3 regions of the Caldalkalibacillus thermarum genome follow, and region 3 is predicted to be linked to each of the others. Evidence: riboswitches for the same ligand, from Rfam matches in the RefSeq annotation. Region 3 holds a riboswitch; each other region holds the start of a gene.
What was found. Region 3 has a riboswitch for S-adenosylmethionine ahead of IEW48_RS08195 (methionine biosynthesis PLP-dependent protein). Riboswitches for the same ligand answer to the same signal wherever they lie in the genome.
Positions count from the first base shown of each region.

Region 1: linked by a shared signal. The riboswitch ahead of IEW48_RS04520 (homoserine dehydrogenase) and the one ahead of IEW48_RS08195 (methionine biosynthesis PLP-dependent protein) in region 3 are both predicted to bind S-adenosylmethionine.
Region 2: linked by a shared signal. The riboswitch ahead of IEW48_RS07000 (methionine ABC transporter ATP-binding protein) and the one ahead of IEW48_RS08195 (methionine biosynthesis PLP-dependent protein) in region 3 are both predicted to bind S-adenosylmethionine.

Region 1 covers NZ_BMKZ01000008.1:1,958-12,017, forward strand. Annotated here, with positions in the region: gene IEW48_RS04505 (efflux RND transporter permease subunit) at 1-2,803, opposite strand, end outside; gene IEW48_RS04510 (efflux RND transporter periplasmic adaptor subunit) at 2,790-4,043, opposite strand; gene IEW48_RS16975 (c-type cytochrome) at 4,208-4,615, opposite strand; gene IEW48_RS04520 (homoserine dehydrogenase) at 4,856-6,205, opposite strand; SAM riboswitch class I at 6,337-6,447, opposite strand; gene mnhG (monovalent cation/H(+) antiporter subunit G) at 6,555-6,923, opposite strand; gene IEW48_RS04530 (Na(+)/H(+) antiporter subunit F1) at 6,898-7,185, opposite strand; gene IEW48_RS04535 (Na+/H+ antiporter subunit E) at 7,185-7,661, opposite strand; gene IEW48_RS04540 (Na+/H+ antiporter subunit D) at 7,724-9,205, opposite strand; gene IEW48_RS04545 (Na(+)/H(+) antiporter subunit C) at 9,198-9,536, opposite strand; gene IEW48_RS04550 (Na(+)/H(+) antiporter subunit B) at 9,539-9,961, opposite strand; gene IEW48_RS04555 (Na+/H+ antiporter subunit A) at 9,958-10,060, opposite strand, start outside.
Region 2 covers NZ_BMKZ01000013.1:32,763-42,822, reverse strand. Annotated here, with positions in the region: gene IEW48_RS07015 (hypothetical protein) at 1-172, shown strand, start outside; gene sigI (RNA polymerase sigma-I factor) at 465-1,295, shown strand; gene IEW48_RS07005 (anti-sigma factor domain-containing protein) at 1,298-2,707, shown strand; SAM riboswitch class I at 2,837-2,948, shown strand; gene IEW48_RS07000 (methionine ABC transporter ATP-binding protein) at 3,048-4,064, shown strand; gene IEW48_RS06995 (methionine ABC transporter permease) at 4,061-4,738, shown strand; gene IEW48_RS06990 (MetQ/NlpA family ABC transporter substrate-binding protein) at 4,791-5,669, shown strand; gene IEW48_RS06985 (peptidase U32 family protein) at 5,847-6,776, shown strand; gene IEW48_RS06980 (peptidase U32 family protein) at 6,825-8,075, shown strand; gene sufC (Fe-S cluster assembly ATPase SufC) at 8,430-9,215, shown strand; gene sufD (Fe-S cluster assembly protein SufD) at 9,239-10,060, shown strand, end outside.
Region 3 covers NZ_BMKZ01000016.1:35,008-45,067, forward strand. Annotated here, with positions in the region: gene IEW48_RS08175 (polysaccharide deacetylase family protein) at 1-827, shown strand, start outside; gene metH (methionine synthase) at 966-4,412, opposite strand; gene IEW48_RS08185 (bifunctional homocysteine S-methyltransferase/methylenetetrahydrofolate reductase) at 4,393-6,264, opposite strand; gene metC (cystathionine beta-lyase) at 6,248-7,438, opposite strand; gene IEW48_RS08195 (methionine biosynthesis PLP-dependent protein) at 7,453-8,580, opposite strand; SAM riboswitch class I at 8,682-8,809, opposite strand; gene cysP (sulfate permease) at 9,156-10,060, shown strand, end outside.

The DNA.
Region 1 (10,060 bases), on a different contig from region 3:
TGGTATAGTCCACCAGCACAATGGCGTTGTTCACCACAATGCCAGCCAGCACAATTAAACCGATAAAGGCTGGTGTACTGAACGAATGGCCGGTTACAAACAGGCCGACAATCACCCCGATACTGGTCACAGGCAAACTAAACATGATAATAAAAGGATACATCAGCTTTTCAAACTGGACAGCCATAACGGCATAAACCAAGAAGACAGCCAAGCCCAATGCCAGGGTTAAGTCACCAAAGGCTTCGATCATTTGTTCATACTGGCCGCCAAACTCATACTGGTAGCCCTCGGGAAAAGGAATCTCCTCCAGCTGGCGGCGGATATCTTCTACCACACTGCCCAAATCCCGCTCAGTGGTTAAATCAGCACTGATGGCCACACCCCGCTGCTGGTTTTGACGGGAGATCACAGGCGGTCCTTCTGTCTGTTCAAAACGGGCAATTGTATTCAGGGTGATGCTGTCACCCAACGGGGTGACCAGCGGCAGTTGGGCCAGATCCTCAACAGATTGCCGGTTCTGTTCGGAAAGTAACACGCGAACATTGATCTCTTCGCCTTCCTTGCGGATCACGGTGGCCACTTGCCCTTGAAAACCCAGGCGGATGGTTTGCATCACTTCGTTCTGTGTCAAACCATACTGACTGGCTAAATCCTTGTCTATGATCACTTGCAATTCAGGGCGGCTCTGTTCAAGAGACGTGATGATATTGGCCAGACCAGGCACTTGTGCCATGCTCCAGCTGACTTCCTCAGCCAGTTCGGCCAAGGTGTCCAGTTCGTGCCCGGAGATCTCGATTCGGACAGGTGCTTCATCCATTCCAGTGCTGTCCAGCCTACTCACCGTCACTTCAGCATCAGGAATGGACTGGGTGAGCTGACGCAGCTCCTCCATCACAGCTGTGGTGGAGCGTTCCCGCTTATCTGCAGGGAGCAGGCGAATATACATGCTGCCCCGGTTTTGGGCATTGCCCCGCATAGCCATGTTGTCTTGTCCTGCTGAGGTAAAGACCAGTTCCACTTCAGCGATGTCCAGTATCTGTTGTTCCAGTCCGGCCAGCACCCCGACCGTGTGCTCCAGACTGCTGGCGACAGGCAGTTCTACCTCTACCAGGATTTCACCTTGGTCAAGAATGGGCAAAAACTCAACCCCAATGGAAGGAACCAATGTCAAACAGCCACCGAGCAACAACAGGGTGGCCACTAGAACCGTCTTGCGATGGGCAATGGCCCAGTTAAGGGCTTGCCTGTACCGCTGACCAATAAGCGCCAGCATGGATCCCAGCCGATCGCTCAGCCGGGTAAGCCAACCTTGGGTTTCTGCTGGGGAGGAGGGCGGCATCAAGCGGCTGGCCAGCATCGGCACCAGTGTGATAGCGACCGCCAGCGAAGCCAAAAGAGTAAAGGCGACCGTAATGGCCAGCGGAAAGAAAATTTCCGCTGCCAAGCCGGTGGTGAAGATGATCGGTAAAAACACAACCACGCTGGTTAAGGTGGAAGCGATGACGGCGCTGCCAATCTCTTGGGCTCCCCGTTTGGCCGCTTCCACAGCATGAAAGCCCCGTTCCCGGTACTTATAGATGTTTTCTAAAATAACAATGGAGCTGTCCACCATTAAACCGATGCCCAGAGCCAGCCCTCCCATGGTCAATATGTTTAAGGTTTGGCCTGAAAAATAAATGAGGGTAAAAGCGGAAATCAGGGCAATGGGGATGGAAGCCGCAATCACCAGTGTGCTATGCACGCTGCGCAAAAAAACTAAAAGAATAAACACAGCCATGCTTGCGCCCAAGATCATATTGCGGACCACATTGTTTATAGACTCCCGTATAAACTGGGAGGTGTCCAAGATGGTGTTAATCTCGATAAATGAAGGCAATTCAGCTGCCAGTTTCTCCAGTTCACGCTCGACAGCCCGGGCGACGGCGACAGTGTTGGCGTCTGATTGCTTGGTGATATTAAGGCTGAGTGTGGGTTGTCCATTGACAAAGGCATATGACTGGGTTGGAGCGGTGGTATCTTTGACCTCAGCCACATCCTCCAGCCGGATCACTTCTCCTGTGGGCAATGGGATGAGCAGACCGCGCACATCTTCACTGTCCTGCAATTCCCCGATGACCCGCAAGGACATTTCCATTTGTCCGCGGGGCAGCGTGCCAGCTGATGTGCTTACATTTTCAGTTCCCAACAACTGGACAATATGCAAAAGGTTTAATTGATAGGCAGCCAGACGGTGGGGATCGACTTCAACGTGGATCTCCCGTGGTGTTTGGCCGATCAGACTGACCTGCGCCACACCCGGTAACCGTTCCAGGCGGGGAATTACTCTTTCCTCAGCCAGACTGGTCAGCTGTGCTTCGCTGACACTGCCAGACAAGCTGAGTTGGATGATGGGGAAGGCATTGGGATCAAAGCGGAACAGCGCAGGATCATCAGCTCCGTCAGGCAATGCCTGGCGTATCAGATCCAGACGGTCCCGAATTTCCAGCATGGCTTGATCCATATTGGTGCCAAAATCGTAGACCAGAATGATTAAGGATTGGTTCTGGACCGACAGTGATTGAATCCGTTCCAGCCCTTCAAGCGTGCTTAGCCCTCCTTCAAGCGGGCGGGTCACCAACGTTTCCACCTCTTGAGGTGCCGCACCCGAATAGGAGGTCATCACTACAGCAACTGGCAAATTAATGTCTGGCAACAGATCTATAGACAAATTGGTCAAGGAGATGGCACCCAGAATCATGACAGCGATCACAATGATGACAACACCGACAGGGCGATGTACTGACAGATCAGTTAATTTCATCTACATGACGCTCCTTACGTATGTCCACTTTAGCACCATCTACCAGACTATATTGGCCGCTGACAACAATCTGTTCACCCTCGTCAAGCCCGTCTTCGATCACCAGCCATTCTCCCAACTCTTCACCAACTGTGACCGGCCGGGCCCTGGCCACGCCATCCGTGATCACAAAAACGACATGACGGTCCTGGTCGTAGACGACGGCGTCAACGGGTACCATGAGTTGCGCCTCGGCAGAAGTTAAATCTGCTGTCACCCGGGCCAGCATCCCCGGCACAACCCCGTCAGGGGCCTCTGCCCAGGATATTTCCACGGGATAGGAACGGGATTGCTGGGCGGGAAGAGGGCTGATGTAACTGATTTGCCCGGAGGTGACGCTGTTCAAGGCGTTTAAGACAATCTGCACCTCTTGGCCCACTTCAATCCACTGCAATTGATCTTCACTGACAGTGGCGTGCACATAGGGCCGGGACAGATCAACAATGCTCAGCAGTGGCAGCTGGGGAGAGACAAATTGGCCCTCCTGCACGGCCAGCTCAGCAACCTGGCCTGCAATAGGAGCTGTGAGACGCGTATGCTTTTTTTGTTGCTGGGCTATTCTTAAGCCAACTTCCGCCTGTTGGACGGCTGCTTCTGCTGCCTGTACTGATTCTGTTCCTTGAGCCTGTTCCAAGGCAAGTTGAGCGGCTCGGACGCTCATTTCTGCCTGTTGCAATTCCCTTTCCCGTTGAGCCTGATTCATTTGCACAAGAGGATCTAGCACTTCTCTGAGTTGTTCATTGTCTTCATCCAGACGGATTTCGGGCGCTTCAGCAGACTGGACGGCCTGGTATGCCTGCTTAGCTTGTTCCAGCTGCAGTTCAGCTTGGCGGATCGCTTGCTGCCGCATCGCTTTGGCACTTTCCAGCTGGGCCTGGGCTGCCTGAAGCGCTGCCTCCGCTTGTTCAATACTGTTGTGAATCTCTGTTGCTTCCAATTCTACTAATAGTTGACCCGCTTCCACTTGGTCACCGTTTTGGACATGCACTTTTTTGACTTCTCCTGTCACAACGGGAAAAATGGGCAGGTGTTCCCTGGCCATCACCGTACCTGTAAATGAGATGGTCTGTTCTACGCTTTGCTTACTGACAGTATAGAACTCAACCGGGTAGACCTCTGCCTCTTCCGTTTGTACATTGGTCCCATTGCATCCGCTTAAGAGCAGGATGACGAATATCAGCAGCAGATACCACTTTCTCATCCCGTACCCCTACTCCTCTCCACAGTTTACATGATTCTCTAACAAGTATACGTTCTGACTGACGGGTCAGTCAACAGCTAAAAAATATACAAAAAGTTGTTTGTGTGGTCTAAAGAAAAGAGAGGATTGCCATCCCCTCCTGTCCACTCTCACATGTGTGCATGTTAGTCTAACGTCATGAGGTAAGCAATGACCTCTTCCTCGTGACCGCGGGCCGTTCCAGCGGGCATGCTGCCGATGCCATTCACCAGGATGTCATACAGCTCTTCACGGGTATACTTTTCGGTTATGCCATGTAAACTGGGCCCCATTCCGCCTTCCAAGTTTTCACCATGACAAGAGACACAGCTTTGCTGTACGACAGCTTCCCCTTCAGCAATCATTTGGGCATCTGCTCCCTCTGGAGCGGCTTCTTCCTCAGGGGTTTCTGTGTCCGGTTCAGCCTCATCAGGTACCGTTTCATCTTCGACTATATCCTCTTCTGGAGGCGGTTCATCGGCTGGCCTGCACCCCCCTGTCAGCAATAACGTCAACAATGTACATACCAGCATTCCTCGATAAAGGAACTTCATTTAAGTCTCCTCGCTTTCTAGAAAGGTTCAGTCAGCGTTAGTATTTGCCACTTTCATGTCAGCTATGTAGCACGAAAGAAAAAAGACAAAAAAAGATTTTCTGGCTACAGCGGCCGCACAAGAACTGGCAACTGATGCAGGATAAGGATTTGATCAGGGTACCGCTGGCAGTGCGGCCACAGCAGAAAGCATGTTGGGCCCGTTAGGTGATATAAACAGGAGAGACAGCAGTTGTAAGGGTTAGGTATAAGCAGGGCTCTCCACATCTGTCTGTATGCTTTCCAGAGCGGTGGTTTGCCACTCATCTCCATTAATGAGAACCGGGTAAAGGGTAACTTCCGGACAGCAGATGAGTTCTTCCCGCCAGCGGGCATCGGTCATTCTTAACAGTCCTGTGCCAAATTGCTCTGTCTGCTCACAGTACAGCCATTCTCCTTGACTGTTTTGGACCAACCGCTCAACTTCACGCTGCCCCTTTGTTTGTTGCCAAAAAGCAATAACGTAATCTTCTCTGTGATGACGGGAGGGTTGATGCTTTTCCGCTCCATTTTTTTGCTCTGTCCCATTTGAGTCAAGGGCTGGCGCAGGGACTTCAGAGGATGCAAATCGCCCGGGATGGGCTGGAAAACAACCGGTTTTAAACTGCTGATGGCCGAAGACAAAGTCTTCAATCATGGCACTCGCAGTTGGATGTTTGCCTGCCCCAGGGCCTTGAAAGACCAACTGGCCGACCGTATCACCTGTGACCATGACAGCATTGGTCACTCCATTCACTTGGGCCAAAGGATGGCCAGCAGGCAAGAAGACAGGCTCAACGCGCCCTTCCACTCCTGTGGCCGTCCTGAACAGGGAGGCAGTCAGCTTGAGCGTCAGGCCGAACTTTTGGGCTGCCTTCAAGTGCCAAGCTTGGACCTCGCTGATCCCACGGCAGGTAAAGCTGGAGCTGTACTCCCAGCTCCCGGTTATCAGGTAAGCTAAAATTTGCAGCTTATATAAGGCATCCCATCCTTCCACATCGCTTGTGGGATCTGCTTCAGCATAACCTAATGCTTGTGCCTCATGCAAAACATCGCTGAAAGATTTTCCCTCCTGACTCATTTTGGTCAAAATATAGTTAGTGGTTCCGTTTAAGATGCCTTGAAGTTCTGAAATATGATTAAACTTTAAAGAATTTTTTAAAGCTGCCAAAATGGGAATACCGCCGGCCACACTGGCTTCATAGCTCAGCCAGGTGCCCGCTTGGCTGGCTATTTGATGCAATCGCTGTCCCCGCTTGGCGATCAATTCTTTGTTGGCTGAGATGACAGGAATGTGATGCTCCAAAAGATAGGAGACATAAAAGTAAGCGGGATCGACCCCCACAATAGCTTCAAAGACCACATCGGGTTTCCGGGCGATAAATGACTCAAAGTCGGTCACCAGCAGCTCCTGGGGGACATTTGGACGTTCCTTACGGCTGTCCTTGATGAGAATGCTGACCACTTCTACCTCCTCACCTAGCAGCCGTTTTAGCCTTTCTTTGCCGGTGGTAATGGCTTCATAAACACCGCTTCCCACCGTACCCAAGCCCAACAATCCGATTCGCAGCATCGGCCATTCTCCTTTCGTCTGCAATTTTTTTCTTTCAATCAAGGAACCTGTCTGCTCACACGCCACAACAATCTTAAATGAAAAACCCCCTTCCGCGAGGAAGGGGGAGAATATGCCCATTAGCATCCTTCCTCTTATCTCTCGAAGATGGAACCATCTTCGCAGGAATTGGCACCTTTCCAGCCTGAGCTGGCGGTTGCCGGGCTTCATCGGGCCAGTCCCTCCGCCTCTCTTGATAAGAGTGGTGACGTCACGCTATTCAGTTGAAAGGGGGTATAAGACTTGGCAATGCTTTTAAGTCTTGAAAATTATCTTAAGATATTCGCACTTGATTGTCAATGGTTCGCAATCACTGTTTTTCTTCTGACTGCTCTTTCTTCGGGGGATACAGTGTTTTTAAATCATCCTGAACCGTTTTTTCCCAGAGGGGGACACCCACGCGGTAAGCAGAACGGGAAATCATCAGTGCGGCCACGGGCGCTGTCAAAAACACAAACAGAATTGCTAATAAAATTTTTCCGCTGAAGATCCCGTGTTGCCACCAAAAGTAAAGGAAAGCGCTGAGCATGATACAGATCACCCCGAGGGTTGCGCTTTTGGTAGCGGCATGCAAGCGGCCATAGACATCTGGAAAGCGCATCAGTCCTACGGATCCTAATAAGCAAAAAAATCCGCCGATGAAGAGGAATATACTAATGACGATCTCGATCAAGATCAAGGACAGTCCCCCTTTCGATAAATTTAGCTAAAGCGATGGTTCCGATAAAGGCTAATATACCGATCACCAGGGCCACTTCGACATAGGCCAAGGTGTTTTGAACCATGATCAAAAGTCCCACAAAACCGATTAGGTTAATGCCAATGGTATCCAATGCCACCACTCTGTCAGCGGTGGTAGGTCCTTTCAGGACGCGCAGGAAACAAATGAGGATAGAAACTGACATCATGATCAAGACCAGCCATAACACGGCTGATAGCATCAGCGGGTCACCTCCAGAATGGCCCGTTCAAAGCCCTCTTTAATGTTTTTGACCGCTTCTTCTTTGTCTTTCATGTGAATAAAGTGGACATAGATGATGTCTCCCTCCTCGGAGAAAGCCATCGATAAGGTTCCGGGTGTCAGAGAGATCAAAGCGGCTAAAGTCGTCTTTTCCCAATCCGTCTTCAAGCTAGTGGGGACCGCCACAATACCAGGTGTAATGTTGAGCCTTGGACTCAGCACGATTTTGAGCATATCGATGTTAGCCAGGATCAACTCGTATATAAACAAAGCGATTAACTTCACCAGGGCCACGACACGCTCCATATAAAAGCGGGTTCCTAAAAAGCGGCGTAACACAAACAAGAGAACAATCCCCAAGACATAACCTAACGTAAATTGCACAAAAGTGAACTCATTCTGCAAAAACATCCATAATATGGCGATGCCAATGTTAATCACAATCTGAAAGGCCATAACAACCTACCCCTTATTTTGAAAATGAGAGGCTTCAGCGCCGCCGCGCTGAAGTGAAACAGCTACTGTCCAAGCACAGCCCGGATATAAACTGTTGGATCTAAAATCTGCTCAGCGACTTCCAAGGAGAAGCGGAAAATGGGCTCGGCCCCTAAACCAAGTCCGATCGTGAGTACAATCAGCGGGGCAATGGGCCACAGCAAACCGCTCACTCTGGTCCGTGCCTGCTCCTCAGAATGTTTTTGTTCACGCCAAAAGGCATACATAAATATTTTCATCATGGAGAACAAGGTGAGCAAGCCGACGACTAAGCTGACAAAGACGATAAACCAGCGGCCTTCTTCCAGACCCGCTAAAATTAAGGCAAATTTGCTGAAGAACCCACTCAATGGCGGAATGCCTGCTAGGGAAAGGGCCGCGACTAAAAACAGCCACCCCAGCCAGGGATGGGTTTTGAGCAGTCCCCCCATTTTATGCAAATCGGTGGTGCCCGTCACTTTTTGTGTCGCTCCGGCAAACAAGAATAATGCTGCTTTAACAATGATATGGTGGGCAATATAGTAAATGGCACCAGCTAAGGCCAAGGGGGTATAAATACCCAAGCCCATCACCATATAGCCTACCTGGCTGATGATGTGATAGGATAAAATGCGCTTAAAATCAAATTGGCTGACCGCCCCTAACACACCAAAGAACATAGTGGCACCGGCCAAAGCCAGAATAATATTGTGGGTAAAGGCCGGGTCATGGGTAAAGATGAGCGTAAACGTGCGAATGATCGCATAGATTCCTACTTTTGTTAACAATCCGCCGAACAAGGCAGCAATGGCCGCTGGTGGACCGAAATAGGAGCGGGGCAGCCAGAAATAAAGGGGAAAGAGTGCGCCCTTAATGGCAAAGACCAAAAGCAAGACAATGGCAATCACATTAAGAATTCCCTGTTGGTCTGCTTCGGCGACCCGCTCGGCAATATGGGCCATGTTCAGCGTACCTGTCACTCCGTACAGGTAAGCGATGCCAACGATAAACAGAATGGATGAGAAAATATTGATGGCCACATATTTAAACGATTCCCGCAGCTGATATTTGGTGCCGCCGAACACAATCAGGATATAGGAGGCAATCAGCATCACCTCAAAGAAAACGAACAGGTTAAAAAGATCTCCTGTTAAAAAGGCACCGTTGACCCCTGTTAACAAGAAAAAGTAGAAGGGATAGAAGTAAAACTTTTCGCGGTCAGGGTGAATGGTTTTAAAGGCAAAGAACAAACAGACAAAGCCAACAATAGCACACAAGATCACCATCATCGCGGCAAATAAATCGGCCACAAGCACGATACCAAAGGGAGCAGGCCAGTTGCCCAGCTCCAATGTTTGAATGCCTTCATGATAAACAACATAGGCCAGATAGATGGACACAGCCAGCAACATTGTTACCGCGACGGCGCTGATCACATGCTGAACTGTGCGGTGTTTGCTAAAGAAAATCAGCACCACACCAATGATAAACGGCAAAAGGATGGGTACAATGACTAAGTTATTCATCGGCAGATCCCCTTAACTGGTCTAAATTGTCGGTTTGATGTTCCTTATATGTCCGGTAGGCCAAAACCAGCAAAAATGCAGTCACGCCGAAACTGATTACAATCGCTGTCAAGATCAAGGCTTGGGGCAATGGATCAGTATAACTTAACGCATCTTCTCCCAAAAGGGGAGGGGCACCTGTCTTTAGTCTGGCCATGGTTAATAAAAGCAAGTGTGCGCCATGGGACATGAGGATAAGCCCCAACACAACCCTCAGGATACTTTTGGTTAAGATCAAATAAGTGCCAACCATAAACAGGACACCGACCAAAACGGACATTAGAAGTTCCATGCCTATCGATCCTCCCCGATGGTCAGAATAGACAACAACGTAATGCCTACAACGGTTAAGTAGATACCCACGTCAAACAGCACAGCTGTAGCCAGCTCCGTCTCTCCCAGGAAAGGAAGGTCAAAGTAGTCAAAAAACTGGGTGAGGAAGGGATAACCAAGCAGCATGCTGGCCACACCCGTTCCCAGTGACAACAATAAACCGATGGCGATCATCCAGGTGTAGTTAAACGGGATTATCTGTTTGATGGTCTTCAAGTCAAAACTGAGATATAACAATAACAGCGCGGCGGCCGTCATCAGTCCGCCGATAAATCCTCCGCCTGGATTGTGATGTCCAGCAAAGAAGAGATAGATGGAGAAGGAAAGAATGATAAAGACTACAACACGAGTAATGGTATAGAGCATGACATTGTTTACTCTCATACATCTTCCCTCCCCGTCATGCGCAGTTTAACCATGGTAACCACACCCAAGGCAGCTATGGCCAAAACAAGCACTTCCAGGACGGTATCAAGCCCCCGG
Region 2 (10,060 bases), on a different contig from region 3:
TGGAAGTACCGAAGAGGTGCTGCGGGCACAAATTGATCACGCCCTTGATCTTTTAGCGGTGGCCAAGAAATTGCGGGATCAAAAGTGGCAGGAAGACTTGTTGTATCGTTTAAAAGTTTTAAGCGGCCGTTTACGCCGGGAACAGAGCAAGTCTAAAAACTCTAATTTATAAAGCTTGTTAAAGTTTCTGCTCTATACGAGGTATCGTATCATGAAGTTGCTGGGTTGCCAGCAGCTTTTTTATTTGGCGGCGACCAGGCAGTGACGGCTAACTCCTTGCTGTTGTGAGACAATGGGTAAATTTTACGATTCTATAAAGGGTCTGGAAAACTATGTTGGAAAGAAGATTTTTATGTTAGGATGGGTAGTGATGGGTTAAGCCCAGTCATAAGAAAGAAACCTCTTTAACCCCTCTAAGCAGCAGCCGATCACCGAATGCTATATAAATGAGAGGTGAAAAACCCTTGTTAGCTATGATTGTGGGGAAATGGTTAAACAAGCAATCATCTGTTTCCATAGAAACGTCATCTATTGAACACAAAACAGAAACGTCATCTATTGAGCACGACACGTCATCGATTGAGGAACTGGTTAAGCAAGCGAAAGTAAACATTGAGATGCGCAATGAATTGATCAGTCAATATACACCGTTCATGATTAAGGTTACGTCAAAGGTGTGTAAGCAATATATTGACCGTTCCCGCGATGAGTTCAGCATTGCCATGGAAGCATTTAATGAAGCGATCGAAACTTATGACGCGGATCAAGGGAGTCATTTTTTATCTTTTGCAGAAATGGTAATCCGCCGGCGGGTGATAGATTACATCCGTAAAGAAACGAGACAGACGCGGGACATATTTCTTGAACAAGAATCCAAAGATGATGAGGAACAGCTAGAGAGTTTGGCTCAAATTAACGCCTCAATCTCCCAATATCATGAAGAATTGGAAAGAGAGAGGAGAAGGGAGGAAATCCAGGAATACCAACTGTTACTGAAAAAATTTGATATTACCTTTTCTGAACTGGTTGAGTGTTGTCCTAAACATATTGATGCCAGAGAAAATGCCAAGCAAATTGCCAAAACACTGGCAAGCAAACCCGAGCTGGCCGACTATTTAATGGAGAAAAAACAATTGCCATTAAAACAATTGCTTAAATTTGTGCAGTGCAGTCGAAAAACCGTCGAACGCAACCGAAAATATATTATAGCAATGGCTCTAATCTATATCGGCCAGTTTGAATCTTTACGGGTTTATATTGAACCTGAACAAATCCAGCATAGAAAGGAGGGATAAGGGTGTCCAAAGGGATTGTTCTTGAAGTGAAAGAAAATGAAGCGATTGTGCTGGCCAAGGACGGCTCTTTCCACGCTGTGCGCAAGTGTAAGGATGATCAGCTTCAAATTGGAGATGAAATTGATTTGCCGGTTTATCAACAGGTTGGTGTGCAAAAGAAGAGGTTTTTCCACATTCCAACCATCGCTTTGGTGGCCTCATGTTTTCTTCTAGTTGCTATGTTAATGGCCTATATGGTCCTGGGACCAGACCATACGGCTGTTGCTTATGTGCATCTTGATCTGAATCCCAGCGTGGAAATGAGTGTCAATAAGTCCATGGAAGTGCTGTCCTTGAAAGGGCTTAACGCAGATGGCCAGCGGCTGGTTGAGTATATGGATGACTGGTCACATCGTTCTCTCCAAAATGTCATTGCCAATATGTTGATCACAGCTCAGGATCAAGGCTATTTACAAGATGTGACCGATGTGCTGGTCACCACCTCAGCTGTAGGAGACCGGGACATTCGGGATTATGATCCGTATATTGTCATGGCCTTGCAAGAAGCAGAGGCCCAATTGATTCAATCTGAAAACTTTTTTTTAGGTTTTAGAGCAATGAGCAGTGGAGAACAGGATGAGCCAGTAGAAATTTCAGCCAATCATAAAAGCAGTACTCAATCATCACAACCTGATCACTACATTATTTTCCATCAGGTTAACACGGATCAAACGATTCTCCATGAAGCAAAGCAGGCTGGCGTATCCCCTGGTAAATATCTCATCTATCTGCATGCCTTGGAACAGGGACTAAATCTTGACTTGGAGGAAATAAAGGAACGTTCTGTTTCTGAGTTGGCAAGGGAATTAGGAGGACTTGATCCGGTATTATCCCGTCCATTATCCCCGTTTGACCCAAACGAAGCAATAAACAGACATACGGATCAACCATCTTCTCATGATAACGGTCCCAACAAGCGTCAAAATCATTCCGTTCAATCCGAAACCTTGCCTACTAATACTAACAATGCTGAGCAACATGCCGTTGAGCAACACGCCCCTGACAGCCAAGAAGAGACGGAAGAGGAGGATACGCTGTCCTTCCAGGGGCAGGGGCCGGTTGTTTCTGCTCATGTTTCCAATAAAAAGAATAAACAGCCTGCCCATGTGCAAGAAAATAATGACTCCCGGCCAGTTAAATCTCCTGTAAAACTGCATAGGTCAGAAAAGCCAGATGACAGGTTAATAGAGAGAAAGCCACTGAATCAAAATAATGACAGATACACCACAGACAGGAACAATATTAATACCGAAAGCCAAGACAATAAGCTGGAGAGGCCGGGACAACCAAAGGAAAAACTGAAACCGCAAGAGCCTCCTGTTAAGGAATCCCGTTCCGGCACAGGAGGTTCTTTTATTTTTACTCAGCTCTGAAAATATTATGAAAATATAATCTTTTGCTGTTGCTATTTACAAGTGTGGTGGACGGTGATATAGTACTTTATCAGAAGTTGTTGCTGAGATTCCAACCCCTGGTCAAAACAGAAAAGGAGCAAAACATCGCTCTTATCCAGAGAGGTGGAGGGACTGGCCCGATGAAACCCGGCAACCGCCAGACAGAGTCTGGAAAGGTGCCAATTCCTGCGAAGATGTAAAAGTCTTCGAGAGATGAGAGGATGAAGTGACCAGCGACATCCTTTCTGCATCTCAGAAAGGATTTTTTTGTTTATTTGATTCCTCTGCCCTTTTACCAGGGTGGAAAGCAGGTGAAACAATGATTGACATACAAAATGTGGTTAAGCGGTTTAAGTCAAATAAACAAGAAATTACAGCGGTAGATCACGTTTCGCTGTCCATTAAAAAAGGCGAGATTTTTGGTGTGATTGGCTATAGCGGGGCAGGTAAGAGCACCTTGATCCGCATGATTAATTTATTAGAAACCCCGACGGAGGGTAAAGTCATTCTGGATGGCACAGATTTAAGTGCCTTGTCGACTAAAGCCTTGCGCCAGAAACGGCAAAAAATAGGCATGATTTTTCAACACTTTAACCTGCTCTGGTCCCGCACTGTAAAAGAGAATATCATGTTTCCTTTGGAAATTGCAGGCGTGCCTAAAGCCAAAAGGGAACAGAGGGCCCAGGAGCTGATCAGGCTGGTTGAATTGGACGGCAAAGAAGATCAATACCCGTCTCAGCTGAGCGGCGGACAAAAGCAGCGCGTGGGCATTGCCCGTGCGTTGGCTAATGACCCGCACGTTTTACTGTGTGATGAAGCCACATCCGCTTTGGATCCCAAGACAACGGACTCCATTCTGGATCTCTTAAAAGAGATCAATCGCCGCTTAGGTCTGACCATCGTGCTGATCACCCATGAAATGCATGTGATCCGCAAAATTTGTGACCGGGTGGCGGTGATGGAAGGGGGCCGGGTCGTTGAAGTAGGGGATGTGACAGACATCTTCCACCAGCCCCAGCAGGAGATCACTAAGCGGTTTGTCCAGCAGGTGACAAAATCGGATGAGATTTTGTCTGGTGCAGCAGACTGGCAAGTGGATCAGGGCTGGGTTGTGGAGTGCCGGTTTATGGGCGAGGTGGCTGGCAAACCGGTGATCAGCCAATTGATCCGCCAGTTTGACATCGAAGTTAATATTTTACAGGGTAAAATCAGCCGCTTAAAAGAATCCTCCTATGGTACCCTGCTTATTCAGGTCACCGGAGAAGAGGCTGAAATTAAACGGGCTATCGGCCACCTTAAGTCTCTTGGGGTGGGAGTGGAGGTGCTAGCATCATGATGGAAATCTGGGAGGCGCTCTTCCCCAACGTTTATCTGGAAGAGTTGTGGGCGGCCACCTACGAAACACTGTATATGACGGTTGTCTCCCTGTTTTTTACCGCTCTCTTGGGTATTCCTCTGGGGGTTTTGTTGTATATGACAGCCCGGGGCAATCCTTGGGAAAACCGATTGTTTTATAGTGTGACAGGGACTATTGTCAACATTTTTCGCTCTATTCCTTTTATCATCCTGATTATTTTACTGATCCCCTATGTGCGCTTGATATTCGGGGTAGGTTACGGCATGAGCGCTGCCATTCCGGCGCTCATAGTAGGCGCAGCACCGTTTTATGCGCGTTTAGTAGAAATTGCTTTCCGGGAAATCCCCAAAGGGGTGGTGGAAGCGGCACAGGCAATGGGAGCCAGCAACAGGCAGATCATTTTTAAAGTGCTGCTTCCGGAAGCCAAACCGGCCCTGGTGTCCGGTTTGACTGTCACCGGTATTGCCTTGATCGGCTATACGGCAATGGCCGGGGTGGTCGGTGCCGGCGGCTTAGGTTATTATGCTTACCGCATGGGCTTTCAGATGAATTATCAGGATGTTACCTTGATCGCGACGGTTGCCATCATTATCATTGTGCAGTTGTTTCAAATGGTGGGCGACCTTATCGTTAAAGCCATTGACAAACGATAAGGTTGATCATACATCACCATACATTAAAACGGTTCAAAAGGGGTGTAAAAAGATGAGAAAACTAGTTTTACTCTCTTTAGTATTTGTTCTGGCCTTGGGTTTGGCTGCCTGCGGTCAGGCAGGGGAACAAAATGATGAGGCTGCACCTGAGGAGACACAGGAAGAGACCACTCAGGAAGAGGGACAGGAAGAGGGTACAGTTGAAGGGGGTAAACTGGTTGTTGGCGCAACCCAGGTGCCTCATGCTGAAATCCTGAATGAAGTGGTCAAGCCGCTGTTGGCTGAAGAAGGCATTGAGTTGCAAGTTGAAGTGTTTAGCGATTATGTGTTACCGAACCAATTTTTGGCTGAAGGAGACTTGGATGCTAACTTCTTCCAGCATATTCCTTATCTGGAGAGCCAAAATGAACAGCATGGCTATGATCTGGTGGTTGTCACTGGCGTGCATATTGAACCAATGGGCGGTTATTCTGCTCACTATGACAGCATTGAAGAATTACCTGAAGGAGCCAAAATTCTCCATCCTGATGCTGTCTCCGAAGTGGGGCGGGTGCTCAAGCTCCTGGAATCCCATGGCTTGATTAAACTGGCAGATGATGTGGGCTTCTATGGCACCGTTCGGGATATTGTGGAGAATCCGCACAATTTTGAATTTGTCGGCATGGAAGCCGCCACAGTGGCCCAAGCCTATGAAGATGCAGATCTGGCCATTATTAATACCAACTACGCCTTGCAAGTGGGGCTGACCCCGGCTCAGGATGCTTTAATCTTGGAAAGCCCGGAAGATAACCCGTATGTCAATGTATTGGCCACAGTTAAAGAAAGGGAAAATGATCCATTGATTCAAAAACTGGCTGAAGCCCTCAACTCCGAAGAAGTGCGTCAATTTATTGAGGAGCGCTATGAGGGCAATGTCTTGCCGGCCTTCTAAGGACATCTAGCCGGGATGAACAGTTGAAAAAAGTGAACGAGACTAAATAAACGGCAGCATGTTCCGCTGCCGTTTTCTTATGGCGCTCTAACCAAAATTAACTAAAGTGATCGTCTTGGGATCCTTACCTTTTTTCTATTTAATATAGTATAATGTGTACATTAGAGGTGAAGCTGTATGATGAACAAACCTGAATTGCTGGTAACGGCCAAAAGTGTCGCTGAAGCGGAAAGGCTGATTGATGCCGGTGCCGATGCGATTTACATTGGCCACCAATACTATGGCTTGCGAGTAGCAGGGGATTTTGAACTGCCTCAAATTGAGGAGGCCGTGCGGCTGGCCCATGACCGGCAAGCAAAGGTGTATGTGGCTGTCAATGCCTTGTTTCATAATGACCGTCTAAAAACATTGCCAGATTATCTTCAGAGTTTGGAACAAGCCGGCGTGGATGCTATTGTGTTTGGGGATCCGGCTGTCTTGATGACCGTGTGGGAGATCGGTTCAAAATTGCCCCTGCACTGGAATACAGAAACCACTTCCACCAATTATGAAACTGTCCGCTACTGGGCCAAAAAAGGGGCGTCCAGAGCTATCGTGGCCCGGGAATTATCGTTGGAAAACGTACTGGAGACTAAAAGGCGGGTCGATATTGAGATACAGGCCCAGATCCACGGCATGACTTGCATCTTCCATTCAGCGCGCAAACTGGTGCAAAACTATTTGAACCATATTGGTGAAGAACATGTTTCCACTTCCCCAGAAGCGAACTTGTATCTAAAGGAGAAGAAAGAAGAAGAAACCCACTATCCCGTGTTTGAAGACATCAATGGTACCCACATCATGAGCAATGAGGATATTTGTATGTTGGAGCATCTGCCCGCCTTTATTGACGGTCAGATTGACAGTCTCAAAATAGAAGGGATGTATAAGACGACGGAATACCTGGAGCAAGTCACCCGCATTTACCGTCAGGCGATTGATCTGTATCTGCAGGATGCCGATGCTTTTCAAGCCGAGGTAGGCGGCTGGCTGGACGAGATCAAACGCATTCAGCCTCCCGAGCGGCGTTTAGGCACAGGCTTTTACTTTAAAGAACAAATCTATTAAAACAGGAAAGGGCACTACGTCTTCCAAAGCAAGAAAGGAGTGGATCGTATGGCGATCAAAACGGAAGTGGACCCACGCGTCAACGGGCAGGCCAAAGCCCCCTTGAAGAAGCCTGAACTATTGGCTCCAGCCGGGAATTTGGAAAAGTTGCAGTTTGCTGTGAGATACGGGGCTGATGCCGTCTATATTGGCGGCCAGCAGTACGGGCTCAGAGCCAAAGCCGGTAATTTCACCTTTGAAGACATGGCCAAAGGTGTGGATTTTGCTTCCCGCTACGGGGCTAAAGTGTATGTGGCAGCCAACATTATTGCCCATAATGAAGATTTGGCTGGCGTTAGAGACTATTTTAAAAAGTTGCAGGAGATCGGCGTGGACGCCTGTATTGTCGCTGATCCGGCTCTGATTGAACTGGGGCGTGACGCAGCTCCAGATTTGGAGATGCATATCAGTACGCAAGCTTCCATTACCAACTGGAAAGCGGTCCAATTCTGGGCCCAGGAAGGGATTCCCCGTGTGGTTCTGGCCCGGGAGGTGTCGCTGGAAGAGATCAAAGAGATCAAACGCAACGTGGATATTGAAATTGAAGCCTTTATTCATGGGGCGATGTGCATCTCCTATTCCGGCCGCTGCGTCTTGTCCAATCATATGACAGCCCGGGACGCCAACCGGGGAGGGTGCGCCCAGTCTTGCCGCTGGCCTTATGAATTGTATGGCGAGAAGCGGATCAGTGTGGATGGCGATCCGTTCACCATGAGTTCCAAAGACTTGAGCATGGTCGAACATGTGCCTCTCCTCATTGATGCCGGGGTGGACAGCTTGAAGATTGAAGGCCGGATGAAAAGTATCCACTATATTGCTACGGTGTGCAATGTGTACCGCCAGATCATCGACGAGTACTGTGAGGATCCGGAGAACTTCCGTCTGAAAGAAGAATGGGTGGATGAGATCTGGAAAGCGGCGCAACGTTCGCTCACGACTGCCTTCTATTTTGGTACTCCGACAGAAAAGGACCAATTGTTCGGTAAGCCGGAGAAGATTCCCAAGTATGACTTTGCCGCCCTGGTGCTGGATTATAATCCGGATACTCAGATTGCCACGCTGCAACAGCGCAACAATTTTGGCGTAGGCGATGAAGTGGAGTTTTTTGGCCCCAACTTTGTGCGCTTTAAACAGAAAGTGACGGCCATGTGGGATGAAGAGGATGAACCATTGGACCGCGCCCCGCACCCGATGATGACGGTGAAAATGAAAGTGGACCAGCCTGTCCGGCCGTATGACATGATGAGAAAGAGAAAATAATGAGCCAGGTAAGTGGGGACTCGATAGGAGTCCCCTCATTAATTTTCTAACGGGATAGATCTTTAGAGGCGCTACTCTGCCACCAGCAGGGTATCGGACAAACGAAACCGTTTACATTTAGAAAAATGGTTTGCGAGCAAGACGCTTTATGTTAAAATAAAACTAATACTAAATGATAATCATTTTAATTTAGTAAGATTCGGTTCACTACTTGTCCCTTTTCTTGATTATAACATATGATATACTGTAAGATGTAATATTGAAGTTGATAATCAATTGAAAACCCAGCTGAAAACCCAGGCATCTGACGGGGATAAGGAAAATTTGATAATTAAACATAGGAGGGTATTCGCTATGTCAGCACCACATTTAAAAATAGAAAACCTGAGAGTGGCTGTGGAAGGAAATGAAATTTTAAAAGGCTTCTCTTTGGAAGTGAAGGGTGGCGAAATTCATGCCATCATGGGGCCTAACGGAACAGGAAAGAGCACCTTGGCGTCTGCCATTATGGGCCATCCCCATTATGAAGTGACTGGGGGTTCTGTGGAACTGGATGGTCAAAATGTGTTGGAGATGGATGTGGATGAAAGAGCCCGTGCCGGCTTGTTCTTGGCCATGCAATATCCAAGTGAAATCAGCGGTGTGACCACAGCTGATTTTCTCCGCTCAGCTATTAATGCCAAGCGTGGCGAAGGAAACGAAATCTCCCTGATGAAGTTTATCCGTCAGCTGGAAGAAAAAATGAAAGTGCTGGACATAGATGAATCTTTTGCTCATCGTTATCTCAACGAAGGTTTTTCAGGCGGGGAGAAAAAACGCAACGAAATTTTGCAAATGATGATGCTTGAGCCTCGCATCTGCATCCTGGATGAAATTGACTCTGGATTGGACATTGACGCTTTGAAAGTGGTGGCCAACGGGGTTAACAGCATGAGAAGCGAGGAGCGCGGTTTCCTGATCATTACCCACTATCAGCGTCTGCTCAACTACATTAAGCCCGATTTTGTCCATGTGATGATGCAAGGCCGCATTGTGAAATCAGGTGGACCTGAACTGGCCCTGGAGCTTGAAGAAAAAGGTTACGACTGGATCAAGGAAGAACTGGGCATCAAAGATGAGACAGTGGGTCAACACGCATAAGGGGCTATTAAGGAGGGTACAGAATGACGGTAGAGACAAAAACGAGTCTGACGCGGGACTATATTACCGGTTACTCCAGGCAACAGGGTGAACCGGAATGGCTGCTGAACCTGCGCCTGCGCGGTTTTGAACTGAGCGATAAGCTGGAACTGCCCAAACCTGAAAAAACTAACATTACCGACTGGAATCTGCTGAACTTCACCCATCATGTGGAAGAATCTCCCATCAGCAGCGTGGAAGAGCTGCCCCATGAGGTGAAACGGGTCATTGGGGATGAGCAGGGCGCAGGGAATGTGGTAATTCATAAAAACGGTAGACCCGTATTTCAAGCCCTCAGTGAGGATTTGAAAAATAAGGGTGTGATCTTCACTGATCTTCAAACCGCAGTCAAGCAGCACGGGGACCTCATCCAGCGCTACCTGGCCAAACTGGTTGAAATCGATGAACATAAACTGACCGCCATTCATACGGCATTGATTAACAGCGGGATTTTTCTTTACGTTCCCAAAAATGTTGAAGTCAACGTGCCGTTGCAAAGTGTCTTCTGGCAAGAAAATGGCCATGTGGGGATGATCCCGCACATTTTGATCGTTGCTGAGGATAACAGTAAAGTGACTTACGTGGAAAATATGATCGGTGCCGAACAGGGCAAGGCTGTTAACAATTATGTTGCTGAAGTGTTCGTTGGTCCCGGAGCCAAGGTGACTTTTGCTGCCGTCGACAATCTGGGCAAAGATGTCACCAACTATGTTTACCGCCGGGCAACGGTTGACCGGGACGGACATATTGATTGGGCACTGGGGCAAATGCATGACGGCAACACCGTTTCAGATAACCTGACTATC
Region 3 (10,060 bases):
TGTTTGCTCTGCCTGTCGGAAAAAAATATACGGATGACTATGTCCCTGAAACGGGTAAATGGAAACGGGACACGCTTTCGACGGCATCAATGGAGACGAAGGATGGCATATTCGTTCCGCTCTTGGATGTCGTGAAAAAGTTAGGAATGGAAGTCACCTACAATCCTCAATTGAAACGGACATATATTCGTACGGGAACAACACGCCCCCCAGCCCTTATTTACAGCGGCGATACCAAAGAAAAGTTAGTTGCCCTCACCTTCGATGATGGCCCCGATGGCCATTACACGCCACAAATTTTAGATATCCTCAAGGAAAAAGGAGTTCCAGCCACTTTCTTTGTCATGGGGCGGCAAGTGGAATATTTCCCGGAGGTGATGAAGCGCATTGTAAATGAAGGTCACGCCTTAGGAAATCACACGATGACGCATCCAGATTTAAGGGGTGTGATGACATCTGATGTCATTGGAGAAGTCAGGGCGACTCAGCAGGTGATGGAAAAAACAGTTGGACGTAAGCCTGACTTATTCCGTCCTCCTTACGGGGCTTTGACCAGGTCGGACAGGTTGATTCTGCATGATATGGGATTCAGGGTGGTCATGTGGTCTGTGGACACGCTCGATTGGCGTGGAATGTCAGCTGAAGAGATTTTGTCTGTCGTTCACAGGGATATTTCTCCAGGCGGCATTATTTTGCAACATAACCTGCTGACCACACCTGGCTTATTGGATGGTACAGTAGAGGTATTACCTCAAATTATTGATCAATTGCACGCAAAGGGATATAAATTTGTTACCGTTCAAACGCTATTAGACCATAGTCGTTGAAATCAGGACATTTTAGAGACGGGGCTGTTCCAGGTGCATGGGCACGTGGAACAGCCCCTTTGTTTAAGCTTATTGTTTATCCATCCTCTTAGTTTATCCATTCTCTTACTTGTTGCTTAACCGCTATTCCTTGGCTGATTACAACACATTAAAGTAACGGGCTTCGGGATGGGCAAAGACGATGGCCGTGACAGAGGCTTCCGGTTCCATCATATAGCCTTCAGTAAGCTTGATGCCAATCTCTTCCGGCCGGATCAGGCGGAACAGTTTGGCTTGGTCCTCTAGGTTGGGACAGGCCGGGTAGCCGAAAGAGTAGCGCTGTCCCTGGTATTTAGCAGCGAAGCGGTCCTGCATGGTAAAATCTGGAGGATCAGGGAAGCCCCATTTGTCCCGCATCAATTGGTGAATCCGTTCGGCAAAACCTTCGGCCAGTTCCAGCGCCAAGGCCTGCAAGGCGTGGCTGCGCAGGTAGTCCCCCTGCTCCTTCAGCTTAAGGGCCTGCTCACGGATGCCTTTGCCGGCGGTCACAGCAAAGAAGCCGACATAATCCATCTCTCCGCTGTCCGCTGGTCTCAGATAATCGGCCAGACACAGGTAAGGCGCTTTGGTCTGGCGGGGGAAGTGAAACCGCTCGATCACCGTTTGCCGGTCAGCGGGATCATAAATGAGCACATCGTCTCCATCGCTTTGGGCCGGGAAAAATTGATACACCCCGTGGGCAGAGATCAGACCGTTTGCTTTGGCCTCGGCCAGCAAGGAATCAACCAGCTCTTTTAACTCCAAGGCCCGCTCATCCCCTTCTTCCAGCAGGCGGGCCACTTTGCCTTTCAGGCCCAGATGGTGGCCCAGGAGCATTTGCATATTAATGTAGGGTTGAATGTGGGCGATAGCATAATCTTTTAGGACATGGCGCTCCAGGTCAGCCGGGACGTAGACGGGAACGTCGGGGGACACATTGGAGCGCACCTTGACCGCTGTTGCCGTTTGGGCTTGTGGGCCCGCTGCGGCTGGTGGCCTTGCTGCCCGTTTGGCTTGTTGTTCTTGTTTTTCAAGGATGATTTTTTCCCGTTCCTCTGCACTTTGCAGGCGGTTGGCCAAGGATAAACCGTCCATGGCATCTTTAGCGTACAAGACCAGTCCTTCATATTCAGGCGCGATTTTATGGTCGGTAAACTGCCGGCTTAAGGCGGCACCGCCGACCAGAATCGGCACGGCAATGTTGGCCGCTTTCAAGTCCTGGGCGGTAAGCACCATTTGCTGGGCGGACTTGACCAACAGGCCGGATAAGCCGATAATATCCGGTTGTTCTTGACGGACCACTTCAATCAAGGTGGTGGGAGCCACATTGATCCCTAAGTCGATCACTTTGTAACCGTTGTTGCTCAAAATAATATCCACCAGATTTTTGCCAATGTCATGGACATCCCCTTTAACCGTAGCCAAAATCACCTTGCCTTTGCCGCTGTCTGATGTTTTTTCCATATGGGGTTCCAAATAGGCGACGGCCGCTTTCATCACTTCTGCGCTTTGGAGCACTTCGGCCACAATGAGCTGATTGTCATTGAACAGGCGGCCCACTTCGGCCATGCCTTCCATCAGCGGGCCATTAATAATGTCCAGCGGATTGGGATATTTGGCCAGGGCCTGATCCAGATCGGCATACAGCCCCTCTTTGGTGCCCTCCACCACGTAATTGGCCAGCCGTTCTTCCAGGCTCATCTGGGATGTTTGTTTTTTTTCTTTGGCTCTCATGCCCCGGAAGTGAGCGGTAAATTTGGCCAAAGCTTCATCACTCATCTCGAAGATGAGGGTTTCGGCCAGTTTCACTTCTTCTTCCGGGATGGAGGCGAAACGCTCTAATTTTTCGGTGTTCACAATGGCATAGTCCAGCCCTGCCTGGGTGCAGTGGTACAGGAAAACGGCGTTAAGCACTTCCCGCCCGACGGGAGGCAGGCCGAAGGAGACGTTGCTGATCCCCAAAATGGCCGGGCATTCCGGGAAAGCCTCTTTGATCATCCGTAAGCCGTCAATGGTGGCCTTGGCTGAACCAATATATTGTTTGTCTCCCGTTCCTACGGGAAAGACCAGCGGGTCAAAAATAATGTCTTTAGGGTTAAGGCCATATTTGTTGACCAAAAGATCATAGGAGCGCCGGGCAATGCGCAGCTTATCTTCCGCTTTGACCGCCATGCCCTGTTCGTCGATGGTGCCCACCACCACAGCCGCCCCAAAGCGTTTGATCAGGGGCACCACCTTTTTAAACCGTTCCTCCCCGTCCTCCAGGTTGATCGAGTTGATGATCGCTTTTCCCTGGCAATAAGTGAGTGCTTTTTCAATCACTTTTTCGTCGGTGGAGTCGATCATTAAGGGCACTTTCACTTTATTGATCACGTGTTTGAGAAACTGTTCCATATCGGCCAGCTCATCCCGGTCCGGGTCGGCCAGGCAAATGTCAATCACATGGGCGCCGCCCTTGACCTGGGCCCGGGCAATCTCCGCCGCTTCTTCATATTTTCCTTCGGCAATGAGCCGCTTAAATTTACGGGAACCGATCACGTTGGTCCGCTCGCCGACCAAAAGCGGCCGCATGCTCGTATCGTAGATGAGCGGTTCAATGCCTGAAACCGCATGGGGATGATCCTCCGGGATTTGCCGGGGGGCATAGGGTTTAACAGCCTCGGCGATCGCTTTGATGTGCTCCGGCGTGGTGCCGCAGCACCCCCCGGTCATGTTCAGCCAGCCTTTTTCCGCAAAAGCGGCCAGCTTTTGGGCTAAGGATTCCGGCGACTCATGATAGTTTCCTTCTTCGTCGGGAAGGCCGGCATTGGGATAGCAGAACACAGCGGTGGTGGCCAGCTGGGATAAAGAGCGCAAGTGGTCGGTCATAAATTCAGGCCCTGTGGCACAGTTGAGACCGACAGCAGCGGGCTGCATGTGCTCCAGGGACAGGTAAAAGGCTTCAATGTTTTGGCCGGCCAGTGTGGTGCCCATCGGTTCGATGGTGCCGGAGACCAAAAGGGGCACCTTGCGGCCTGCTTTTTCAAAAGCTTGGCAGATGCCAATGTAGCCCGCTTTCACGTTGCGCATATCCTGGCTGGTTTCCAACAGCAGCAGATCCACACCGCCCAGCAGCAATCCGGTGGCTTGCTCTCTGTAATGGGCCACCAGCTCTTCAAAGGTGGTGCCGCCGGTGACGGACAAGCTTTTGGTGGTCGGGCCCATGGAGCCAGCCACAAAGCGCGGCCAGCCGGGAGTGGAATACTCGTCTGCCACCTTGCGGGCGATCTCCGCTGCCGTGCGGTTGATCTCCAAAGCCAGGTGACCCAGGTTGTATTCATTTAAGACGAGGGCCGTGCCGCCAAAGGTGTTGGTCTCAATAATGTCCGCCCCTGCTTCCAGATAAGCGCGGTGAATCTGCTCCACGATATGGGGGGCTGTCAAGTTTAAATATTCGTTGCATCCTTCAAACTCTTCGCCCCCAAAGTCCTCGGCGGTAAGACCGGCCTGCTGCAACATGGTGCCCATGGCCCCGTCAATGATCAGGATTTTCTGTTTTAACTGCTGTTCAAACAATGTGTCTGCCATGAGAGAGCTCCCTTTCCTTTCCGGTTTGTTGTTTGGCATGAATGTAATTGACCAGTTCCACAGAGATCTCATAGCGCATAAAGGGGGTGATGAGATATATCCCGTTAAACAGCTTGTAGGCCGTATCAATTAAAGCTTTGGCGATAGCCAGGCCCTCCTGCTGGGAAAGGCGGGGATCATGGGCCACCGCAGCCATGCGCTGGCGAATCTCATCGGTCAGCTTGATACCGGGCACTTCGTGGTGAAGAAACTCGGCGTTGCGTGAGCTGGTCAAAGGCATAATCCCAATATAAATGGGCACAGGCAAATGTTTGGTCGCTTCATAGATCTCATGCAAGTGGCCATGATCATAGACCGGCTGGCTGATAAAATAATCCGCCCCGGCTTCTATTTTTTTCTCCAGCCGGGCCACCGCACGCTCCAGATGCCGGACGTTGGGATTAAAAGCGGCCGCCACAGAGAATGAGGTTTTGCGTTTGAGCGGTTTGCCGGAAAAGGACAACCCCTCGTTCATTTGCTTGATCAACTGGATCAGCTCAATGGAGGACAGGTCGTACACCGAGGTGGCCCCCGGAAAGTCGCCTATTTTGGTTGGATCACCGGTTACTGCCAGCACATGGTCGATGCCCAGACAGTACAGGCCCAGCAAATGGGATTGTAAGCCGATCAGGTTGCGGTCCCGGCAAGTGACGTGAACCAAGGGGCGCACCCCCAGTTGCTGCTGGATGAGAGCGGCCATGGCCATGTTGCTGATGCGCGGGGTGGCCAGGGAGTTATCCGCCATGGTTAACGCATCGATCCCCGCCTGTTTTAATGCGCTGGCCCCTTCCATAAACCGGCCGGTATCCAGATGCTTGGGCGGATCCAGTTCCACAATGACCGATTTGCGTTTGGCCACCACGTCCTGCAGCTGCTCCTTGCGGCCTGGCGAACCTGGAGGGAGTGAGATCTCCTCGATCTGGACCAGCTGCGGTTGAACCTCCTTTTCAGTCACTGGCTTAATATCCTTCAGCGCTCCGGCCATGGCTTGAATGTGCGCTGGTGTCGTGCCGCAGCAGCCGCCGATCAACCTCACGCCTTGTTCCACGATGGCCCGTGCTTGCTGGGCAAAATAGTCCGGCTCTGATTGGTAGATCAAGCGGCCGTCAACATAATTGAGCAGACTGGCATTGGGATAGGCGGATAAATAGGCCCGCCGGGGAAGGGGCACCTGCTCCAGGGAGCGTAACATATGGTGGGGGCCCAGGCGGCAGTTGACCCCGATGACGTCCGCTCCCAGCTCTTCCAGCTGGTTGAGGGCTTCACTCAAGGGGATGCCCCCTTGCAGCACACCCGCTTCGTGCAGGGAAACCTGGGCGATGATGGGCAAGGGGGTTTCTTTTCTGGCAATCTGTATGACAGTGCTTAACTCTTCCAAATCATAGTAGGTTTCCAGGATCAAACCGTCTGGCTCTTCCTGCAGCAGCCAAAAAAGCTGCTCCCGGAAACTGCGTTTGATTTCTTCCAATGGAGTGGCTTTGCGCCCGGCCCCCCGGATGCCCCCTATGGTGCCCAGCACGTAGGCGCGGCCTGCAGCCGCCGTTTTGGCCAGCCGGACGGCGTGCACATTAATCTCTTTGACCATGTCTTCCAGACCATAACGGGACAGCTTCGCATAATTGGCCGCATAGGTGTTGGTTTGAATCACCTGGGCGCCGGCATCCAGATAAGCCTGATGGATGGCCTGAATCTGATCCGGCTGGGAAATATTCAATTCCTCATAGCAATGGCCGACACCGTAGGAGTAGAGCAAGGTGCCCATGGCTCCGTCGGCAATCAACACGCGCGCTTGCAAATCATCCAGCAGTGCCAATGGCGGTGACGCCCCTTTCTTTGCGCAGGGCTTTAAAGGCCCGCTCGAAGTCATCCATTAAATCGTGCACATCTTCCAAACCGACAGACAGGCGCAACAAGCCGTCGGTAATGCCCCGTTGCTCGCGCGCTTCCTTGGGCATGGCGGCATGGGACATTTTGGCCGGATAGGACAGGATCGATTCCACCGCGCCCAGGCTGACGGCAAAGACCGGGATCTCCACCTGCCGGACAAAGGTTTTTACCGCCTGTTCGTCCTTTAAGCGGAAGGAAAGCACGGCTCCGGCTCCTTCAGCCTGCAGCATGTGCACAGCATAGCCGGGATGGTGGGGAAGTCCGGGATAATAGACATCCAGCACCTCGGGGACCTTTTGCAAGTATTTGGCCATGGCCAGAGCGGAAGCTGTGGACTGCTTCAGACGGACCGATAAGGTTTTTAAGCCCCTTAACACCAGCCAGGCATCCTGTACGCCCAGCACGGCCCCAAAGGCATTTTGTAAAAAGGACAGCTGGTCAGCCAGTTCAGGGTCTTTCACCACCACCAGTCCGGCCACCACATCACTGTGGCCGGCAATAAATTTGGTGGCGCTGTGAATGACCACATCGGCTCCCAGTTCCAGCGGCCGTTGCAAGGCCGGGGTCATCAGGGTGTTATCCACAAAGGTGAGGCAGCCGTGTGCTTTGGCCAGTTTGGCAACACCCTGAATGTTGGTAATTTTCAACAGGGGGTTGGATGGTGTCTCCACGTACAGCACTTTAGTGTTGCTTTTAATGTTGGAGGCCACCTGATCCAAATCAGTCATGTCCACAAAGGTGTATTCAATGCCAAAGCGGCTGAGCACTTGGGTCACCATGCGGTACGTTCCGCCGTATACATCTTCGCACATGAGCACATGGTCTCCCTTAGAAAGGAGCAGAAAGGCGGTGGAGATGGCGGACATCCCTGAAGCAAAGGCAAAGCCCCTTATGCCCCCTTCCAGTTCGGCAATGGTCTCTTCCAGCGCTTCGCGGGTCGGGTTGCCGGAGCGGCTGTAATCATAGGGGCCAAAGCGGTCTATGTCTGGCTGGTGATAAGTTGAAGCATGATAAATGGGTACGCTGACGGCCCCGGTCTCGGGCTCCCATTTATGTTTGTTGTGCAACAAGCGGGTCTCAAAGCAAAAATCGTCCCTCATCTCGGCTAACCTCCTCAGCTAATATGTGCCGTCTGCCCGGACTTGACAGCGGCAAAGGCTTGCTCCAGGTCGGCTATCAAATCGTCTGCATGTTCCACGCCGACGGAGAAACGTAACAGGCGGTTACACACACCGTATGCCGTGCGCACCTCTTCAGGTATATCGGCGTGAGTCTGGGTAGCGGGATAGGTGATAAAGCTTTCCACTCCGCCCAGGCTTTCAGCAAAGGTAATTAATCTAAGCTGTTTGAGGAAGGGATCCACCCAGTCTTCACGTAAGATCCGGAAGGAGAGCATGCCCCCCCGCCCCGGATAGAGCACATCGGTGACGCACTCGTGTTGTTCCAAATAGGCGGCAATTTGCCGGGCGTTGGCCTCATGCTGTTTCATGCGCAAGGCCAAGGTTTTCATCCCCCGCATCAACAACCAGGAGTCCAGGGGGGAGAGTGTGGCCCCAATCGCATTGTGGTAATAGAACAGCCGTTCACACAGTGCTTCCCCCTTGGCCACGATCAACCCGGCCAGCACATCATTGTGTCCCCCCAGGTATTTGGTGGCGCTGTGGATGACGATATCAGCCCCCTGTTTGAGGGGCTGCTGCAAAAGCGGGGTGTAAAACGTGTTGTCCACAATCAGTAACAGGCCGTGTTTTTTAGCCACCTGGCTCACCGCGCGGATATCTGTCTCCTGCATGAGCGGATTGGTCGGCGTTTCGATAAAAATGGCCTTGGTGCGCGGGGTGATCCGTTGTTCGATTTCCTCTATACATCGCGGGTCAACATAATGAAAGTTTAATCCCCAGCGCTTCCAGCCCTCTTCAAACAGGCGGTAAGTCCCCCCGTACAAATCGCGGGAAACAATTAATTCATCCCCTTGTTCAAACAGGGATAAGATGGTCTGGATGGCAGCCATGCCTGAACTGGTGGCAAAACCCCGGTCTCCCCCTTCCAGTTCGGCAATGGCCTGTTCCAGGATGGCCCGGGTCGGGTTGCCCGTGCGGGAGTAATCATAGCCGGTGGACTGGCCGATGCCGGCATGGCGGTACGCGGTTGAGAAGTAGACAGGTGCCGAAACTGTTCCCGTGGCTTCCTCACTGCGGTTGCCGATTTGCGCGAGTTGAGATTCTATTTTCCATTGGCTCATCTATCCCATCCCCACCTTTACCAACTTTTTATGAAATAAAAAAACCTTCTTCTGATAAGAAGAAGGCAAGACTAAACGGGTGTCCGTCAGTTTTGTCCTTCTTCTTATCTCCCAAGTTGAATCAGGCAGGCTGCCCGACTCAACTTGCTGGAATTAGCACCTGGCCAGCGCGTGCTGGCTGGTTGCTGAGGCTTCACAGGGCCAGTCCCTCCACCTCTCTTGATAAGAAAAAGAACTTTCAGGCATATTCGATTTTTGTCAGGATTTATATAACACTATACTACCAAAAGCATGATTTGGCAAGAGAAAAATTTGAAAAAAATTTAGCACGATTGGAATTTGGTTAATACCCTATTTATCAGATAGTGTGTTGGGCTGACGCCCCTGATTAGCGCGGCTCTAACTTTTTATTGACTTCATTTTTGAAATTAGGAATTGACAGACAGTGAGGGGATGCTATATGATATTTTAAAATAACAAAATTCTATAATTCATAGTTGACTAATAGGAATTATGTTAATAGAGCTTGCGTTAACGAAAGGGAGATAAACGAAAAAAGGGTAGAGGTGAAATTCATGCTCTTAACCTTTCTCGCCATTGGCATTGCCTTGTTTTTTGCCATGAACATTGGGGCCAGCGGAGCAGCTGCCACCATGGGTGCGGTCTATGGTGCCGGAGCCATCCGCAATAAGCTGGTGGCTTTGCTGCTTGTGGCATTAGCGGTGTTTTTGGGAGCAGTCCTGGGCAGCGGGGAAGTGGTGAAAACCATCGGCAGCGGGATTATACCGACTGATATCCTCGATGTTCCGATTGTGCTGATTATTTTGGTGGGAGCGACAAGCACGCTGTTTATCGCCAATTTACTGGGGATCCCCCTGTCTACCAGTGAAGTTACGGTGGGATCGATCGTTGGCATCGGGATTGCCTTTCAAGCCTTGTATGTCTCCAATCTGCTCTACATTGTCTCGTTTTGGATTTTGATTCCGGTGGCAGCCTTCAGTGTGGCCTATGGGTTGGGAAAGGGAGTTTTGTGGCTTGAAAAGCGGTATCCTGAGCTGAAGAAGGGAGGCAAGTGGCGGAAAGGGCTGGTTGTGCTCCTCATTTTGACCGGCTGTCTGGAGGCTTTTTCAGCAGGAATGAACAATGTGGCCAATGCCATCGGCCCTCTGGTAGGAGCAGGGCTTTTGGGCACCACTGAAGCCATCTGGCTGGGCGGTGCCTTTGTGGCACTGGGCGCCGTCTTGCTCGGCGGCAGGGTGCTGGAGACCAACGGCAAACGGATTACTTCGCTTTCTTTGCTGCAAGGAAGCATTGTCTCAGGGACAGGCGGCACATTGGTGGTCATTGCTTCTCTGTTGGGTATTCCTGTTCCCCTCACTCAGGCGACCACTTCGGCCATTGTGGGCGTGGGTACCGCAGAGAATGGTTTGCGCTTGTGGCAGAAAAATGTGATTGTGCAAATCATCAAGGTGTGGGTGGT